3 regions of the Paenibacillus sp. MAH-35 genome follow, and region 2 is predicted to be linked to each of the others. Evidence: riboswitches for the same ligand, from Rfam matches in the RefSeq annotation. Region 2 holds a riboswitch; each other region holds the start of a gene.

Region 1 (3,261 bases), on a different contig from region 2:
GCGCTGTTGACGGCACCCTGAATGGCCGTCATCTGTCGTCTGTTGCCGCGCACCTGCTCGCTTCCCTGTTCGGCGAGCAAGTACGCCTGATTGGACGAATCGGCTGCGGTTACCGCCGACTCCGCGATCCGCTGGACACCCTGCGCCATCTCCTCCATCGCTTTGGCGCTTTCCTCCGAGCTCGTCAACTGCCGCTCGGTACCGGCCGCTACCTGCTCGATCGACATGGCGACGTGGCGGGCAGCTTCCGATGTCTGCTCCGATCCTCCGTGCAGCGTCTCGGCGTTCTCGGCGACGACGTCCGACGTCTCGCGGATGCGCCCGATCATCTCGCGGATATTGCCGATCATGACGCCGAAGTAGGCGGACAGCTCGCCGATCTCGTCCTTGCGCCGGATCGAGACCGATTCGGTCAGATCCCCGCCGGCCACTTTCTGAGTAATCCGGGTCAGTTCGCGAACCGGCCTGATGATCCATACGATGACGGCGATCATCATTGCCACGGCGATCGTCCCGGTGAGGAGGCCGACCAGCAAGCTGGTTCTCAGCTTGGCGTCCAGCTGATGCTGTACGTTCGCATAATCGAAATCAATACCCAAAATGGCCGTAACGCCGCCATTCTCATCGCGTATCGCACTCAAAATACTGACCCATGTCCCATAATCGTCGGAAAATACGTCGGATACCCCGATCTCGCCGCTCTCCGCCGCCCGGATCGCTTTCGTAAATGCCGGAGGCAGCTCGTACGGAGTGGAAGGCTGGAAGCCGGAATCGGCAAGCGATTTGTTCGCGAGCATGATCGTCATCGCGGTTTTGCCCCCGGATTCGATCGTTCCGGGATAGAGCAGATACGTATTGGCCACGCCGCCCGATCCGGTGTACAGGTCCATATAAGGTTGAATAAGGGCAATGCCCGGCTGTGCCAGATCGGCTTTTTTGTTGGTCTTGATAAAGTCTTTGAGCGAAGCGAACTTTCCGGCATGCTGCTCGACAGACTTGTGCACCATCTGCTGGTACTGTTTGAGCTCGTTATAATACTGATCCTTTTGCTGCAAATAAGAAATTGCGGCTTGTCCGGCCGTCATCAGCAGTGCGCACAGCGCGGCGAAAAAGCTCAGCTTGGCAATGATGCTCCGGCTCCAATGAGTAGACATGCTCGTTCCCCCTATATATGGATTTCCCTTCCGCCATCTCGGCATCCGGGTATACTTTTTATTCGACAAGAACCAACACAAAGTGAATAGTGCTAAAGCAGCAAAACGAGTGCTCGAATTTCATCTTGACTTGGAAGATTTCGTCTAGAAAAATGTCCCGTAATATTGTATAGTAGAAGGTAATACGGGTATGAAAGCGCGTTTCTGAGCAGGACGATAAAGGCAAACCGGACGAAAGTCCGGGACGCAAAGCCGACGGGCCTAAGGAGGATTCTCTAAGGCGGCCGGGTTGCCGAAAATGGTTGGAGGCGAAGCTGCTCCATCAACATTCGGTAGACTACACTTCTTAGGAGGAACTGTATGTTGAAGGAAAGATATTACTCGACGGTGGAGTATTTTGACAAATTTGGCAAAGTGAGCAAGCAGATCGACATCTATTGCGAGCTCGGCAAAAAACCGACTGTCGGCGATTTCGTCGAAGCGTTCAAAAATTCCGGTCATGAAGTGGAGCTTACCGATTTCTTGAATCTCACCTTCAAGCCAAGACAGCCGCTGGCTACTTCCGTTACGTCGATTAAAGTAGTCCGGACGATCAAAGATCATACGTTCAAGCCTTGTGCTTGCTAATAGAGGAAATATGGAAAGACCGGCAAAGTCCAGCCTTCGGATGAAGGTTGAGCCTTGCCGGTCTTTTTTGGGTAGATCAAAGTTTCCACCGTACTAAAACGGGGATGGGGCCATCTGCTTGTCGAGTCAGCAAGTGCCGCAAGTGCCGCAAGTGCCACAAGTGCTCCAAGTGCGGCAGTACTGCAAAGTCGCCTATCGTGGGCGGCCGTTTAGCTTTAGCCTGTTGTCCAGCTCCAAGCGGGGACAGAACCGAATAAGAGCGGTTTGTGAGGCTGTCGATTCATTGTGGACAACCAAGTGGAAAGGGAAAAGATTACCTTCTGGCGAGTTTTGTCTGGAATCCCCTACCTTACAATCCTTATTCAATCAAGGGATTCCGGACAACCTGTTTGAGCAGAAGAAGGTAACTTTTCACTTGGAACGGTCTTGCTAACACTTCTACACAATGAATCGACAGTCTCGTTTGTATGCTTTATTTTGTCCGAAAACTGGCCTGGACACGGAATAAGAGCGATTAGGAGCTGTTAAAATCGGCGAAAAGGGTGCAGACGCGACCAGTTGGTTGAAATAAGGGGTGCAGACCGCCTCTATTCGTGTTAGTTATTTGAAAAGGCCGAAAATAGGGTACTAAAGGCTCCTATTTGGTTGGTTAGAGTTGGTTAGTTAGCTCATTAGTTAATTAGTTAATTAGTTAACTAGTTAGCCAGTTTGCCATTTAACTAACCCGCACATATGTCGTTTCAGCGAAGACAAAACGCGGTCTGCTCGCAAGAACGAGGATGCAGAGCCGAGGGTTACGGCTTCCCGTTTAACCGCTCGCCCTCGGACGGTTCGGTTCCTGCGATTCGTTTCTCGAAGGAGGCCCGCCAGTTGCCCGACAGCTCCTCTACTGCCAGCAGGGCGGCAATGCCGTCCAGGTTGATCTTGTCGTGATGTTTGATCGTGTTGGCGTATTGAACGGTTATGCCGAGCGGGTGCCGGCGCTCCAAGGTCAGAGGGGCGTTCCGGTCGAACAGTCCCGGCGTCAGCACGCGGCAATAAAAGCCGGTGTAGCCCGTATGCTGCACCCGCAGCGCGAGGTCCGGGATATCGTATTTTTTGGCCAGCTTGTGACACGGCTGCCTCGGCTGCGTCACTTGAAGCCGTACCTCTCCCGAGGCGTAAATATCGCCGATGCACACCCGGTCCTCTGTCATGCCGAGCACCGTCAAATTTTCCCCGAACGCCCCGTAATGCATAGTCCGGTTCAACTCGCGCTCCCAGTAAGCATAATGCTCGAACGGATAGACGCATACGGCTTTGTCCGGCCCCCCGTGGTGGACGAGATCGGCCTGGCCGTCGCCTGCAAAATTGGTTGCGGTCAGCAGGACCGGACCTTGCTCCGCCGGCTGCTTGAAGATCCCCGTTTCTACTGCGGCGCCTTTGTAGATGAACGACTGCGGTTTTCCGACATTAAGCGATACGATGCGAATATCCATAA
Region 2 (3,261 bases):
AATAGACTGGAAATAGAGCAAAAGACCCTTATCCTTTTACAGAACCAGCACGCATACGGTTCCCAGCGATACCGAGCACTCTCGGCTCGCCGAAAAACTGCTGCACACACAAAAGGCATACATTGCGGAGCAGGTTTTGAGCCGTGTTTAGATCCTATTCATCGGCGGCACGTCATGGCTTCAAATAGATGCTTTTCTTAACCGGATTATTCTCCGGCGGGAGGAGGAGTGGCGGTGTCGGCACTGCGCTGGGCTCTCAATGCTTCGTTCAAGCTGCGGATCTCCTCGAACAGCAGGCGCACTTCCCGCTTCGCTTCGGGATGGTTCTGGTTCCAATGGTTGGTCAGTGCAGGCATCGATTTATGGATATGATTGTAAACAGCCCATTTTCTAACCTTCTCTACAGTTTCCGGATTGGAGCTGCCGGTCAGCAACTCGGCAAATTTCTCGACAAGCGCTTCAAATTCTTGATCAAATACGGGATTCATAAGAGGAACAGCCCTTCCTTCGGCTCGTTTTACTTCAGTCTACCGAAACCTCCAAAAGCTGTCAAAGCCGAACTTGGCTTTGCGTATACGGGCTGCGAATTTGAAATGGCCGGTTTGTTTCGGTATGATGGGGAGCATCATACACACCGGAAGAGGTTGCGGCGATGGAGTCGAGAGAGGTGCCGGATGGGACCGTGCTGGAGCGGGAAAGGCTGGCCGACCCCGAACCGGGCGTTCAATTGTGGAAGATTACATACGTAAGTCAAGGTTTGAAAGTAAAAGGATACTGGGCCGCACCGGAGTCCCGTGAGGCCCTGCCCCCGCTCGTCTACTGCAGGGGAGGCATCCGCAGCGTGGGGATGGTGCGCATTGCCCGGATCGTGACGCTGGCCCGGCGCGGATATTCCGTATTTGCTCCTTTCTATAGAGGAAACGACGGGGGAGAGGGGCGTGAAGACTTCGCGGGAGAAGACCGGTTCGATTTGTATAACGCCATACGTCTCTTAAGAGATCTGCCGCAAACGCGGAACGACTTGCCCGTTTTGTTGATTGGTTTCTCCCGGGGGGCGATGATGGCGCTGCTGGCGGCCAAAGAGTGTGAAGGCGTCGGCCCCGTCGTCGTCTGGGGAGGCGTCAGCGACCTGCTGCTTACGTATGAGGAGCGGGTGGATTTGAGGCGTATGCTGAAAAGGGTCGTGGGGCACCCCCGCAAAGACGAAGAGGCGTACAGGCAGCGGTCGCCGGTATGCTGGGCGGACAGCATCAAGTCGCCGGTCTTGATCGTTCACGGTTCGGAGGACGAGCATGTCGGCGTGGAGCACGCGCACCGGTTGGCGGTGGCCTTGGAAGCGGCAGGCAAGCCGTATGCGCTGCACGTCTACCAGGGGCGGGGGCACGTATTCCCACGGGAAGAGGACGAGCAGGTGCTGGATTCGATTTTTGAATGGGCGGGTCGGGTGTGGAAGTCGCCGGTTGAGTAGTACAACGGCACGAACGCGGGCCTGGAACGGACACGTTTTGAGGCAGATGAAACAGCGGTGTGATCCCAAAAAACGTAGCTTGTCCCGGCTTGCGATGATCCTTCCGAACCCGTTTGCGCCCACAGACGGACCTATGAACCGAATAGCAAATTATGGTTGATAGGAATTGATAATTTTGGTATGATAGGAGCAGGAAGAAAGCTTTTCACGATAACGGCAAACTTGTCGAAAGGCAAGGACGCAAAGCTACAGGGCCTTCCTGACCCCGCGCGGTCAGATGGCAGCCAGTTACCGAACGATTACGCTTTTTTTTGTGCTTTTTTTGCCAGACAACCTCCCGTTCCCAGTCTATCAAACTCAAATACGATAATAGCAAACTTGCCGAAAGGCAAGGACGCAAAGCTATAGGGCCTTCTTGACACCGTCAAATGGCAGCCTGGCCGCCGAAAGGAGTTTGCAACATGCGTAACCTGTTGCTTGCCATCACGATGTTGATCGCGTTTTTGATCCCTGCGCCGGCCGCGTTTGCCGCGACTGCCGAGGATTGGCTAAACCTGGACCATGTGGACAGAGGGACGATCGGGGTTCGATACGACGTCAGAGATGACGTCAAGACGAAAGTTATGGTAACGAAAGGACCAGACAAGTACACCTACCTGCTCACTCCGGGCAAATGGGAAGAGACGTTCCCGCTGCAAATGGGCAACGGCGACTATACGGTCACCCTGCTGGAGCAAGTGAGCGGCAGCAAATATAAAGTGGTGCGGGAAGCCGCAGTCACGCTGGATATGGACAATGACGCGAACGTCTACTTGAATCCGGTGCAAAACGTCAACTGGAGCGAGACAAGCCGGGCGGCAGCCATTGCGAAGGAATTGACAAAAACGGCGGCAACCGATATGGAGAAAGTTCGGGCGATTTACGAATATGTGACCGGTACGATCCGTTACGACGAAACGCTGGCCGCCAATGTGCCTGCAGATTATATACCGGATATCGACCGTACGGTCGCGCTGGAAAAGGATATATGTTACGGCTATGCGGCGCTGTTCGCCGCGATGCTGCGGAGCGTCGATATTCCCGCCAAACTGGTAATGGGGACGACGGATTACGTTGATGTGTATCATGCTTGGAATGAAGTTTATTACGACGGGGCATGGACAACCATAGACACGACCGTCGACGCGGGCTGGAAAGAGAACGGCAAAACGTTCGAGATGACCAAGGACGCTACCCGGTATGCGGCAGCCAAATATTATTAAAAAATAAAATCAATCGGAAACCGGCTTTGGACGACATGTCCAAGGCTTTTTCCAGTTTGTTCAGAAATTGTATAGCCGGCAGCGTTATAATGCAGGAAACCTAGGCCGGATCGTGCGCCAATCGAGACAAGCGGAGGTGGTTGGCACGAAGGCTCCTTGTCGGCACGTGTTCTGACGTGCCGTCCTGCGCGCGAGAGGCAGGTTCAGAACAGTCAAAATTCATAATCAGGGTGTAGGGAGACCGAAGGAATTTATGAAAAAGAAAAGAATGAGTGGACTCGTACTTGCATGGTTACTGCTGTTTCAAACTATGTTTGGAGGCACGGTCGCCTGGATGAGCGCCGGTACTTCAGGGAACGTTCAAAATTCCGTGTACGGGCAAGTGACGAACGCGGTGTATGCGCCTCCGGTCGTTAATGCCGGGAGTATCTTGACGAAAATCGTCCTGACCGATCAGAACGGTACGGTGATCGACACCGTCTACAATCCGGGCAGCAGTCTGGACGTAGGGGCAGCCGTAAATCTGGCTTA
Region 3 (3,261 bases), on a different contig from region 2:
TCACGGTACTGGACACGGCGGACAGAAGCGTATCCGACGCTGCTGCTGGGCTATGGGGCGTTAAGCGGCCCGGACATCCGCACCGGCATCCGGCTGCTTGCTGAAGCGTGGCTTGAAGCCGATATCCGGTGAGGGGGCGCTTTTTTCTCTTTTCTTATTTTTCATCACCCATTGCTCACGCTTGTCCTATTCAATATGTTCATTCTGTCCCTTCCGCCGGCCGATGGTTCTGTTTACTATGGAGCATAGATTCTTTCATAAGGTGGCTGAGGACATGAACTTTATTTTTGACTTGGACGGTACGATTTGCTTTAAAGGGCAGAAGATCTCAAGCGGAATTGCAGACTTGCTGGTCGAGCTGGAGCAAGCCGGCCATGTTGTCGGTTTTGCTTCCGCCCGTCCTTGCCGGGATATGCTTCCCGTCTTGGATGAACGGTTGAGAAACCGGCTTCTGATCGGAGCCAACGGGGCGATGACTTATTTCGGGGGCGAGCTTCAAGCCTCGGTTCCGATCCCTGCCGGACTTGCGAAGGAACTGCTGCATCTTTTACAAGAGTTCGATGCCGAATATCTAATCGACGACAGATGGAATTACGCCTGCCGCATGGCGGATTCGCATCCCTTCCTCCGCTTTGTAGACCCGGACAAGCTCGCGGCCCGCATCGAATTGGACCAGATCGAATCGTATATGAAAATCGTAGTGCTGTCCGGCTCCGATTTCGGCGAGTTATCCCGGAGATTGGAGCGGATGGACGTAACGATCCACCACCATTCGACAGAAGGAATACTCGATCTGACCTACAAGGGCGTAAACAAAATGTCGGCTCTGGAGTTGTCGGGTATTCCCGGCGGTCCGTTCGTCTGCTTCGGAAACGACATGAACGATCTGCCGCTGTTCGAGAAGGCCCATCATTCGGTGGCGATCGGGGATTACGAGCCTTTACTGCGAATCGCGAAGGAACGAATCCCGGCAGACGAGCATACGGAATGCAGCATCATCCGTAAGCTTCGCGAGCTGGGCGAACGATATGCATGACTTTCGGATCAAAACGTCTGGCTTCAACCTGTCTCCTTATGGAAGGGACAGGTTTTTTCATGCCAAAAGTCGCATTTCCGTATGGCCAGGGAGGCGGGAAATTGGGAGTTATGCTTTTTTCGCAAACAGGTCTGCCCGGGCTCGCGCGGGGAACGTTTACAAATCTTCCAAGTCGTTTTACAATATTTAACTTGTATGCAGGAGACGATCATGCTACAAATAAGGAATATAGTGCCAAACGAATTCCAGAGATTAACTGAAATGATTCAAATGTAACAACGGAGTATCCTATATAGTGGGAAAACGACAAATTTCACCATAAGAAACATCAAAAACTTCATCGAAAAATGACGATGAATGGCGTTTTCTGCCATGGAAATGTTTAAAAACACTTGAAATAATTATTATATAAGTTATTATAGTACGTAAGACTCAGTATATGGATGTTTCATAACAGAAAAAGGCACACTGTCCGAAAGGGCAGGCCGCAAAGCTACAGGGGCTACCCCTTCCGTCCCGCACGGAAGGCATGCCAGCCAGTTGCCTGTCACCAACGGCCAGTGGAGTCTATGGAGGTGACAATTACTTTGTCGCCTTTTTTTGTGTGCGCAGAAAGGGGGAGATGCGATAAACCCGGCATAAGGCTCGACATTTACGGCCATTATCCACTAAGCAATATACCAATGGAGGGTAGAGTATATGACGAAAGGCTTTCGAAAAAAAATAGCTCTTATTACGCTCATATTCACCTTATGTTTCAGCAGCATCGCCGCGGCGGCGCAATCGACAGGCCGTCCGACCACGATGGGGACGAACGGCATGGTAACTACCCAGCATTATCTGGCTTCCGCAGCGGCGCTCAAAGTGCTCCAGGACGGCGGTAATGCGGTTGATGCGGCGATCGCGGCGGCGGCTGTTTTGTCGGTCGTATATCCGCACTACGTCAGCATCGGCGGAGACGCGTTCTGGATGGTTTACAATGCGGAAACGAAAGAGCTGAAAGCATTAAACGCGAGCGGCCGCTCCGGGGAAAATGTCACGATCGATTTCTACAAAAACCTCGGCTACAGCCAAATCCCAAGCCGCGGCTACTTGTCGGCCAACACCGTGCCCGGCGCCGTATCGGGCTGGGAAGAAGCATACAAATACGCCAAAACGTCGATGAAAAACAGCTTGCCGTGGGATCGACTGCTGGAGCCGGCAATCCAGTATGCAGGCAAAGGCTTCCCGGTTACACCGAACCAGGAGCTCTGGACGATTATCGATACCGATACGACGCAGCCGGAGATCAAAAATCTGCAGCGGTTCGAGACGTTCCGCAACACCTTTTTGAAGCCGAACGGCGACGTGTACAAAGCCGGAGATTTGTTCGTTCAGAAAGATTTGGCCCATACGCTCGAGCAGATTGCCAAAAAAGGAGCCGACGGGTTCTATAAAGGCGAAGTGGCCGAGAAAATTGTCGCGGACATTCAGAAGCACGGCGGCGTAATGACGAAAAAAGATTATGCCGACCACAAGGCGAACTGGGTAGACCCGATCTCGGCGAACTACCGCGGCTATACGGCTTACAATTTCCCGCCGAACACGCAGGGCATGGCATCCTTGTCGATCCTGAACATTTTGAACAACTTCGATCTGAAAAACGACGTGGAAGAAGGCAGTGCCGATTACTATCACTTGATTGTCGAAGCGACGAAGCACGCCTTTGCCGATCGGGACAAGTGGTTGACGGACCCGGAATTCGCCGATATTCCGGTGGATGAGATTTTGTCGAAAGAACGTGGAATCGAGCTTGCTTCCCGGATCGACATGACGCAAGTATCGAATAACTTGAAGCCGCTCGATCCGAAGGGCGATACGGTCTGGCTGGGGATCGTGGACAAAGACGGAAACGCTGTATCGATGATTCAGAGCCACTACTTTGACTACGGCTCGGGCGTCGTAGCCGACGGTACGGGCGTATTGCTGCAAAACCGCGGCAGCTTCTTCTCCCTGGACCCGGATCATATCAACCGTCTGGAGCCGAACAAACGGACGTTCCATACGCTGAACCCGGCGATGCTTTTCAAGCACGGCAAGCCTTATCTGGTGTACGGTACGCAAGGGGGAGAGGGACAGCCGCAAACGCAAACCTCGCTCGTGACCCGGATTATCGATTACGGATTTACGGTGCAGCAAGCGATCGAGGCGCCTAGATGGCTGTACGGCCGGACGGTCGGCGCCCA

What was found. Region 2 has a riboswitch for cyclic di-GMP ahead of AC3Y2E_RS18975 (transglutaminase-like domain-containing protein). Riboswitches for the same ligand answer to the same signal wherever they lie in the genome.
Region 1: another riboswitch for cyclic di-GMP. It lies ahead of AC3Y2E_RS30635 (hypothetical protein); the one in region 2 lies ahead of AC3Y2E_RS18975 (transglutaminase-like domain-containing protein).
Region 3: another riboswitch for cyclic di-GMP. It lies ahead of ggt (gamma-glutamyltransferase); the one in region 2 lies ahead of AC3Y2E_RS18975 (transglutaminase-like domain-containing protein).

The regions. Positions count from the first base shown of each region.
Region 1 is NZ_JBYUPU010000050.1:21,067-24,327, reverse strand. Features, by position in the region: gene AC3Y2E_RS30640 (methyl-accepting chemotaxis protein) at 1-1,154, opposite strand, end outside; cyclic di-GMP riboswitch class I at 1,366-1,451, shown strand; gene AC3Y2E_RS30635 (hypothetical protein) at 1,515-1,781, shown strand; gene AC3Y2E_RS30630 (MOSC domain-containing protein) at 2,576-3,259, opposite strand.
Region 2 is NZ_JBYUPU010000017.1:95,715-98,975, forward strand. Features, by position in the region: gene AC3Y2E_RS18965 (YusU family protein) at 207-488, opposite strand; gene AC3Y2E_RS18970 (alpha/beta hydrolase family protein) at 653-1,468, shown strand; cyclic di-GMP riboswitch class I at 1,674-1,764, shown strand; cyclic di-GMP riboswitch class I at 1,830-1,916, shown strand; gene AC3Y2E_RS18975 (transglutaminase-like domain-containing protein) at 1,930-2,730, shown strand; gene AC3Y2E_RS18980 (collagen binding domain-containing protein) at 2,984-3,261, shown strand, end outside.
Region 3 is NZ_JBYUPU010000007.1:205,350-208,610, reverse strand. Features, by position in the region: gene pdxR (MocR-like pyridoxine biosynthesis transcription factor PdxR) at 1-132, shown strand, start outside; gene AC3Y2E_RS10320 (HAD-IIB family hydrolase) at 275-1,036, shown strand; cyclic di-GMP riboswitch class I at 1,489-1,584, shown strand; gene ggt (gamma-glutamyltransferase) at 1,841-3,261, shown strand, end outside.